Regions from separate parts of the Psychrilyobacter piezotolerans genome, predicted to be linked through region 3. Evidence: riboswitches for the same ligand, from Rfam matches in the RefSeq annotation. Region 3 holds a riboswitch; each other region holds the start of a gene.
What was found. A riboswitch is a leader RNA that binds a small molecule or an ion and turns the genes downstream of it on or off. The one in region 3 is predicted to bind lysine.
Positions count from the first base shown of each region.

Region 1 (3,275 bases), on a different contig from region 3:
TATCTTATCCGCTGCATTTCTTTATAATGCAGATGCTTCATCTTATGATTTATGGGTAAACCAGGTTAACTCCGGGTTAATCCTTGGTGGAATCATGTTTGGATTTGGTATGACATTTTCAGTTTGTTGTGCATCGGGAGTTTTAACAGATGTTGTTACTGGATTTTCAAGAGGTTTTATAACTCTTATCTTTTTCGGTATGGGTGTTTTCCTAGGGTTTCCTTTCCAAAGAGCAGCAACTTGGGTAAAAGATGCCGGTATTCCAACGGATTGGATCAGAAAATCATGGTTCACCTCTGAAACAGGAGCAAAGTTATATAACGGAGTTTATTTCCCGGACTTATTCAAATGGGATGGATTAGACGGATATTTAGGAGCAGTTTTATTAACTTCATTCCTATGTGGTATTGTAGTTTATTTATCTAAAAAATACGAATCATCTAGAAAAATCTCAGGAACTTTTACAGGGGTACCCAGTGAAATAGAGCAGGTTAAAATCGTCACTCAAAAGGATGAGAGTAATAAAGAATTCAAATTATTAAGTGAAGAGACATATGTAAAATTATTTGTTAAACCTTGGAGTATGGGAGTAGGGGCTGCAGTAATAGCAGTTATATTCACATTATTAATGGGTGTAACTAAAGCCGGATGGGGAGCTTCTACGCCTTACGGATGGTGGTTTGGAAGATTCTTAATGGTATTCGGAGTATCACCTGAATCATTATCTAACTTTACTAACTTCCCAGTAAAATTATACACAATGCCATTTTTCAACCATCCAATCAATGTTCAAAATGTAGGGATCATGGTAGGAACGGTAATTTGCTTACTTTTAGCCGGGACATTTAAAAGTGTAGTGACAAGTGAAATTAAAGTTACACCTAAACAGGTAGCTTTATATGCTATGGGTGGAATATTAATGGGATTAGGAACTAGACTTGCAAACGGTTGTAATGTAGGAGCACTATATACTCCAATTGCAAACTTCTCACTATCCGGATGGGTTTTCTTTGCTGCTTTAGTAGGTGGAGGAATTTTAGGAAACAGAGTTGCAGTAAAAATAAAATAATTAAAATATGTTTGACAAATATAGCTGAAATGGATATACTAGTCTGAACATAAAAATATATGAATGAAGATAGAGGTTGCAAACCTTAGGAGTATTTTGGAGGAGTCGGATAGACTTTGAGACCAAAAGAAAGGAAGTTTTGCCGAAATTTAAGATTTGTCGAAATCTTAGGTTGGGACTATGGATAATATCTGTAGGACTGTCATTATCAGATGATAATGGGGAGCTGTCGAATGATTTTAAGATAGAGCCTATTATACATAACTATAGGTTTATAAATTAGAGTTATCGGTAGAGATCCGATAACTCTTTTTTTGAGTTAAAAGATCTCCTTTCTTCAAAACATCAAGGAGGAAAGATATGAGAGGTATAATAATTGTATTGTTGTTAGGAGTTATGAGTAGTTTGGGGTTTGGAGCAGATTCGGCAGAGGCAGCGTTAAATTTAGGGATGTGGACACTGTTGCCACCAATTGTAGCTATAACTTTAGCTTTTATCACTAAGAATGTAATTTTGTCATTGTTTATAGGAATCTATTCAGGATCGTTTTTACTGGGAATAACTCAGGGGAAAAATTATTTATTTAGTCTATTGGGAGGATTTTCCGATATAACCAACAGGGTAATCGGGTCCATGGCAGATTCATGGAATGCAGGTATAATCTTACAGTGTTTAACTATAGGGGGATTGGTAGCATTGATCTCTAAAATGGGGGGAGCAAGAGCTGTGGCAGAATCTTTGGCCAAAAGAGCAAAAACTCCCAGATCAGCTCAATTGATCACCTGGGTTATGGGATTATTTATCTTCTTCGATGACTATGCCAATGCACTTATTGTAGGACCGATTATGAGACCCATAACGGATAAGATGAGAATATCCAGAGAAAAATTAGCATTTATAATAGATTCCACTGCAGCTCCGATTGCAGGGATAGCCCTTATCTCTACCTGGGTAGGATATGAAATATCGGTAATAAAAGACGGATATTCACTGATAGGAATGGATAATATAAATGCATACAGTATCTTTGTACAAACAATTCCATATAGATTTTATAATATACTGATGCTGATATTTGTGGCTTCTACAGCATATTTCTTGAGAGAATTTGGTCCCATGGCCAAAGCTGAAATGAGAGCCAGAACAACCGGTCAGGTAACAAGCGGTTCAGCAGCTAAAGTTTCTCCTGAGGAAGCTGCGATGATAGCTCCCAAAGAGGGAGTGGCATTGAACATATGGAACGCCATCATACCTATCATGGTATTGATCGTAGGTTCTTTTGTAGGTTTCTATCTGAATGGAAAGGGTTATTTAGAGGGAGCGGTACTGGAGACTGTAAATAATTCTCCACTGTCATTTTATGCCATCAGGGAAACCTTTGGAAATGCCGATGCATCATTGGTAATATTCCAGGCAGCATTGTTTGCTTCCATTGTAGCTATCATTATGGGAATATCTAAGAAGATATTTAAGTTTTCAGAGGCTGTCGATACCTGGGTACACGGGATGAAATCATTGGTGATCACAGGAGTTATCTTATTATTGGCCTGGTCACTGACTTCTCTGATAAAGGAATTAGGAACATCGGTATACCTGGTAAATGCACTGGCTGGAAGTATACCAAAATCAATTCTGCCATCTATAATATTTGTCTTGGGATCTGTAATTGCTTTTTCTACAGGAACATCATATGGAACTATGGGAATATTGATGCCCCTGGCAATACCGTTAGCTAATGCCATCGGTGGAGGGGCCGGGTTATCGGGAGAAACATTATCATCATATATAGTAATGAGTATAGGAGCAGTTCTTACAGGAGCTATCTTCGGGGATCATTGTTCACCGATATCCGATACAACTATTCTTTCATCCATGGGAGCTGAATGTGATCATATAGAGCATGTTAAAACTCAAGTTATATATGCACTTGTGGTAGGAGCTATCACAGTATTATTTGGATATCTGCCAGTTGGGATGGGAATATCTATCTATATCGTTTTACCTATATCCGTACTGGTTACTATACTTACTGTAAGGTTTGCAGGTAAGTCTGTAGAGGAAGTATCGGTGGTAAAAGAAGAAGTGGAATTAGCATAGAAAATTTAGGAGACCTAGTCGAAAACCCGACTAGGTTTTTTTTATTTTGAATAATAATTATGGTATAATAAAATGATAAAAAACTAGTGTAATTATAGATTGGGGGAAA
Region 1 is NZ_QUAJ01000024.1:19,656-22,930, reverse strand. It holds gene DYH56_RS12215 (YeeE/YedE family protein) at 1-1,069, shown strand, start outside; lysine riboswitch at 1,132-1,306, shown strand; gene DYH56_RS12210 (Na+/H+ antiporter NhaC family protein) at 1,430-3,166, shown strand; gene DYH56_RS12205 (glycosyltransferase family 9 protein) at 3,266-3,275, shown strand, end outside.
Region 1: another riboswitch for lysine. It lies ahead of DYH56_RS12210 (Na+/H+ antiporter NhaC family protein); the one in region 3 lies ahead of kal (3-aminobutyryl-CoA ammonia lyase).

Region 2 (3,275 bases), on a different contig from region 3:
CCCATTATCTGAGCTGCAACTATACCTACCCATGCAATAGGAATAATAACAGATGATAGATTTTTCACTTCCTCCCCGTAAAATTCTCCCATGAGTTCCGGAAGATTGTAACTTTTATTTTTTTTTAACCTGTCTACCAGGGGTAAAAGACATAAGAGTCCAAAAGCTGCACAAAGCATAAACCAGGATCCAGCCCATCCATTGGCATAGGAAAAATTAACACTTCCTATAATCGCTGAACTTCCCAATACTGTTGCCAAAAGACTTCCGGCTATCTCCCTTACACCTGCATCTTTTCCTGCTATAAAATAATCTCTCGATCCTTTGATTTTCCTGTAAGAACTATAACCTATAAAAATAACTATAAAAAAATACAAACTTAAAATTACCTGATTCATTTAAACACTCCTAAAAACTATAATATAGATATTATATCATATTTTTCAAAGTAAAAAATCCCTCCTAAAATTAGGAGGGATTTTTATCTTTTTTCTATACTTCTGCTTCTGCTTCTACCTTTTTCTTTTCTATCTTTTCAATAGAGAATCCTGTATACCCATAGATTATAGCTACAATTGGATTGATTAAGTTCAAGAAACAATATGGAACATAAGTCCATGGTGCCAGCCCCAGGGTAGCGATCATATATGCCCCGCATGTATTCCAAGGGATCAATGGTGATGTAAGGGTTCCTGCATCCTCCAATGATCTGGAAAGGTTTTTAGGGTGTAATCCTTTTTCTTCATAGGCACCTTTAAACATTCTTCCAGGCACAACTATGGCAAGATACTGGTCTCCAGCTACTGAGTTTACAAAAATTGGTGTTAATATAGTTACTAATATTAAGTTTCCAGTAGTATGTGCCACAGATAAAATCTTCAGTGCTAAAGTTTCTAACATTTGTGTTTTTTCCATTATTCCACCTAAGATCATGGCACAAATAATTAATGAAACAGTCCACATCATAGAGTCTAGTCCTCCTCTATTTAATAGAGAGTCTACCATTTCTAACCCTGATTCACCTTCGTATCCATAGTGTAAAGTCGAAAATACCGTAGCTAATGATGCTCCTTGGAAGATCATTGCAGCTATTCCACCTAGGATAGCTCCACCGAATAATCCGGGTATTGCCGGAACTTTCATTATTACTGCCCCGATTACAATAACCGGTACTAATAATAGTAGTGGGCTGATATTAAAGTTTCCACTTAGAGTGCTTAATATTCCGTCGATCATCTCTGTATTTAATGCTGCTCCTGTATATTTAGTCCCGATAAATCCAAATAAAATTATAGATATGATGAAACTAGGTACTGTTGTATACAGCATATGTTTAATATGAGTAAATAAATCTGTCCCAGCCATTGCCGGTGCTAAGTTCGTCGTATCCGATAATGGTGATAATTTATCCCCCATATATGCTCCGGAAATAATAGCACCTGCTACTATATGTCTAGGTATTCCCAGTCCTTCTCCTACACCAATAAGTGCGATACCAACTGTTGCTGCTGTTGTCCATGACGAACCGGTAGCCACCGATACAATAGCACATATAATAAGAGTTGCCGGTAAAAATATTCCCGGTGACAAGATCTTTAATCCATAAAAGATCATAGTTGGTACTACACCAGATTGAATCCAAGTTCCTACTACCATTCCGATTATCATAAGAATTATAATTGCACCTAAAGCCATCTTGATAGTTTCAACTACTCCTTCTTCTATCTCATTCCATGTGTAGTTCAGACCAAATATAGCTACTCCTGCTGCGAAAAATGCCGATACTAAGATAGGTATGTGTACATCAATGTGTGCAATTTGAATTGCATAAAATAAACTCCCTATTAAAAATAACAACGGTATCAGTGCGTACATCAGTGTCGTTTCCTTTTTCATCTTACTCCCCATAATCAATTCCTCCTGATTTTTTTATTTATAAGTAACAAAAAGAGCTATCGATAACACTATCAATAACCCCCAACAATAAAACTTAAATAAAGTCTATGCTCAAAATCATTTAATAGCACATCACCAATTTTATATGGTGACAGTCTTATGGATCTTATCCATAATCCCAACACAAAGAATTTTGACTCTTTTCTTCGCATTTCGGCAAATTTACCTTTCATTCTAGGATCAACGCTTGTCATGACTAACCTATAATTACTCTTTAATATTTGCAACCTCTATCTAAATTTTTCTTTTCTGAAAGTTATTCTATAATAATTTATTAATTCTGTCAATTTTAATTAAACACTTTTTTTACATAGGGTGATGTGGTTAACTGCAAAAGGGAACCATAATCTAACTTAAATTCCACTATATCTCCTACCTTATATTCCCTTTTTGAATCGGTTACATCCAGCACCAAATGATCACTACTGGCACCTAATATTATTAATTTTTCATCCATTGCTTCTAAGTTAGACTGGTCTACATCTTGTTTTCCAATGGCTAATATAGCACGTTTTCTCTTTCCCCTGTCGATAAATACAGGTTTTTTCCCAAAAGCATTGAGCCCAATTTCTCCCACTGGATAGGACTCCTTTTCTTTCAGTTCTATTATCTCTACCTCTAATTTTACACTGTCATAGAAGCACCCTTCTAGATTTTTTCCATAGGCTGTTCCCCTCCCAAAGATAAGGGCTTCTCCCAACCTTAGGTTATTTATTTTTGGCGGCATCTTCTTCTTCCACAAAAGATCTAAACTACTGGAATTCCCTCCTGAGATAATATTCAATTTTAAATCATATTTTTTCTCTATTAAATTCGCAATTTTTTCTAATTGTTCTAAATTATCGAAGCTGGGGATGATCCCACCATAACATGTGAGATTCACACCTATCCCCTCTAATTTAATATTTTGCATAGAACTTATCTGATCCATATAGCTCTCTACATCTTCAGGCAGGATTCCCTCTCTGAGGTCTCCTAATTCAAGCATCAGAATAATTCTGTGGACTCTATATTGTTTTCCTGCCTCCTCATTTAAAAGAGCTATAGTAGATATTTCACTGTTTAAACTTATATCCACATGTTTTACCACTTCTTTTATCTGGGAACTCATAGGCAGACGGATCATTACCTTGGGAACATCTAAGCTTTCATATTTTTTTAAATTTTCTACCCTGGAATCTCCTAAATATTTTACTCCTCCTTCCACTAATATCTTAGCTACCTCAATATTTCCAGAAAAAACTTTGGTTATTCCCACTACATCTATCTGGGATTCCCTGCATTTTTTTGTCAAAACTTTTACATTTTTTCTAATTTTA
Region 2 is NZ_QUAJ01000001.1:98,216-101,490, forward strand. It holds gene DYH56_RS00450 (sodium:solute symporter family protein) at 1-398, opposite strand, end outside; gene nhaC (Na+/H+ antiporter NhaC) at 493-1,908, opposite strand; lysine riboswitch at 2,014-2,197, opposite strand; gene orr (ornithine racemase Orr) at 2,246-3,275, opposite strand, start outside.
Region 2: another riboswitch for lysine. It lies ahead of nhaC (Na+/H+ antiporter NhaC); the one in region 3 lies ahead of kal (3-aminobutyryl-CoA ammonia lyase).

Region 3 (3,275 bases):
AATACCTCCTCATAGGTATATTCTTTAGTGGGTATCCCTTTAAATTCCTTGGCTATTTCATAGTTTTGGCAGTAAGCACAATTCATATTACACCCTATACTTCCAATGGATAAAACCTCTTTCCCTGGGTAAAAATGGTAAAATGGTTTTTTTTCAATGGGGTCTATATTGAGAGCCGAAACTACTCCATAATTTTGGGTTATCAATTTTCCCCATATGTTTTTCCTTACCCCGCATCTGCCCACACGACCCTCCTCTATGATACACCTGTGGGGACATAACTCACATCCTACTCTTTCACCCTCTAATCTCTTATAAAACATAGCTTCTTTCATCTTTTCACCTATACCTTTTTACAGTAAATTTTTTAATAACCAATCCAGGTTGACGGGTTATCCCGGCTTTATTCATGGCTATCTCTATCTGCTGCTCCACACTATCTACCCCTTCTAAATCCGGTAAAAGTACCCCTTGGGATCTTCCATCACTGATTAAGATACCATATTTTTTAGGATCTAATTCTTTTATATCCTCTATCTCCTCCATAGGGGAAAGGACATCTACAGAAATTTCCAACCATTCTAATTCCTCTTTTTTTAAGGGTTCAAATCTAGGATCATTGAAGGCAGCCGAGATGGCATTTGCCCTTATCTCCTCCAATAAATTTTCCCTGTATGGTACCATGGTTCCTATACATCCCCTTAGGGAATTCTCCTTGTACAGGGTGACAAAACAAGGTTTTTTTTCCATCAGATCTTCCATTTCCTGATATTTATCTTCCTCTTCACTTTGTCCGCCTAAACCTAATTTGTTTAAAATACTCTCTAAAGCTACTTTTACATAGATACTCCTTGGTTTATACACACAACCACCTCCTAAAAAATATTTATTCCTTATTCTTTATTTCATAAATTTAATAAACTTCCTCTTTTATTAAATTTATATATTTATCATGGGAAAATAAAATTTAATTTTTCAACTAATTATATAACTTTATTATGGTAACTATTCATTTTAAATATATTATTTTTTTTTAATAGTACAGATATTGCAGTCATATCTTCATTTTTCCTTAATAAAGTTAGCTTAAAAAACTAAGTTTATCAACTGGATAAGTAAATAAAAAAATACCGTCATAAAAAGACTTTTCTTTTTATTTCCTCTAATAAGGATATAAATATTTTTTTCACTTGACTTTGTGTTCTTTATATAGTAAAAATGTATTAGAACGAATCTATGAATGAGTTTTCATTTTTTTAGATAGGTAACATAAATCAAATATATAATAGAGGAGCATTTATTGTGGTAACTTTTAACATTCAAAGGATCGGAAGATCTTGCGAAGTTAAAAGTGAAGGACTTAATTGCCGAAAGGTTGGATCTATATAGAGCTAACCTTGGTCAATATGGGAAAATCCATCTTGACTGTCACAACTTTAGTTGTGGAGAGCTATTTCTTTTTAGTTCTTGGTGATTTTCTGTCTTAAATCATGGATAGGTGTTTTTTTGATGCAAAAAAATAAAAAAGGGGGAATGAGTTGTGAAAGAAGTAATGATTAGATTGAGGATGAGTACCCACGATGCTCATTATGGCGGTAATTTAGTGGATGGAGCCAGAATGTTAGGTTTATTTGGAGATGTAGCTACTGAACTGCTTATCAGACAAGATGGGGACGAGGGATTATTTAAAGCTTATGACAACGTTGAGTTTATGGCTCCGGTATATGCAGGTGATTTTATCGAAGCTGTAGGTCATATAGAAAAAGTTGGTAATACATCCAGAAGGATGGTTTTTGAAGCTAGAAAAGTAATCGTTCCCAGACCTGATATCAGTGATTCTGCGTGTGAAGTCTTAGAGAAAGCAGTTGTTGTCTGCAGAGCCACTGGAACTTGTGTTACACCTAAAGATAAACAAAGAAATTAGGGGGCAAAAGATGGAAAAATTAATCATAACAGCTGCCATATGTGGAGCTGAGGTAACTAAGGAACACAATCCTAACGTTCCTTATACTGTAGAAGAAATAGTAGAGCAAGCATATGGGGCATATATAGAGGGAGCCAGTATCATACATCTTCATGTAAGGGAGGATGACGGTACTCCTACCCAGTCAAAGGAACGATTTAAAATATGTATGGACGCCATAAAAGAAAAATGTCCGGACGTTATCGTCCAGCCATCTACCGGGGGTGCTGTAGGGATGACCAATGAAGAAAGACTGCAGCCTACAGAATTACATCCTGAGATGGCAACACTGGATTGCGGGACTTTAAATTTCGGCGGGGACGAAGTCTTTACCAACACAGAAAATACCATCAAAGAATTTGGTGAAAAAATGATAGAAAGAGGTGTCAAACCTGAACTGGAGTGTTTTGATAAATCGATGATTGAGATGGCTGTCAGACTAAATAAAAAAGGGTTTATTAAGTCGCCTATGCACTTTAGTTTTGTAATGGGAGTTAACGGTGGTATCGGAGGAGATCTGAGAGACTTCTTATTTTTAAGAGACAGTTTGCCTTGTGGTTCTACTTATTCAGTTGCCGGTCTTGGAAGATTTGAGTTTTCGTTGGCAGCAGCAGCTATCATAAGCGGTGGTCATGTGAGGGTTGGTTTTGAAGATAATATCTATTTAGAAAAAGGTGTCTTAGCTGAATCTAACGGTGTCTTGGTAGCTAAGGTAGTAAGGATTGCCAAGGAACTGGGCAGGCAAATAGCTACACCAGCAGAAGCAAGAGCCATATTAGGATTATAAGGGGGAGAGAAAATGATAAAAGGATGTCCATTTGGAACACACAGAGTAATAGAACCTATGGGAACTATGCCACAGGCTGCATTAAAAATTGACAATACAATGAAGATTAAAAACAACGAGTTATTATTAGATGTAATGACATTAAATATTGATTCAGCATCATTCACACAAATAAAGGAAGCATGCAACAAGGATATAGATAAGATGACCACTATGATCAATGAGATTGTAGGAGAGAGAGGAAAGATGCAAAATCCGGTAACCGGGTCTGGAGGAATGCTGATAGGTGTTGTTAAAGAGATAGGTCCTGATTTTCCTGATAAATCTTTAAAAGTAGGAGATAAATTAGCTACCTTAGTTTCATTGTCCCTTACACCATTAAAAATCAATAAGATTAAAAATGTAAATGTATCCAACGACCAAGTTGATATAGACGGACAGGCTATCCTTTTTGAAACTGGTATATATTCTGTATTACCTGCAGATATTCCTGAAAAATTAGCTTTAGCTGCACTGGATGTAGCC
Region 3 is NZ_QUAJ01000002.1:134,517-137,791, forward strand. It holds gene amrS (AmmeMemoRadiSam system radical SAM enzyme) at 1-335, opposite strand, end outside; gene amrA (AmmeMemoRadiSam system protein A) at 340-864, opposite strand; lysine riboswitch at 1,279-1,461, shown strand; gene kal (3-aminobutyryl-CoA ammonia lyase) at 1,553-1,924, shown strand; gene kce (3-keto-5-aminohexanoate cleavage enzyme) at 1,935-2,750, shown strand; gene kdd (L-erythro-3,5-diaminohexanoate dehydrogenase) at 2,763-3,275, shown strand, end outside.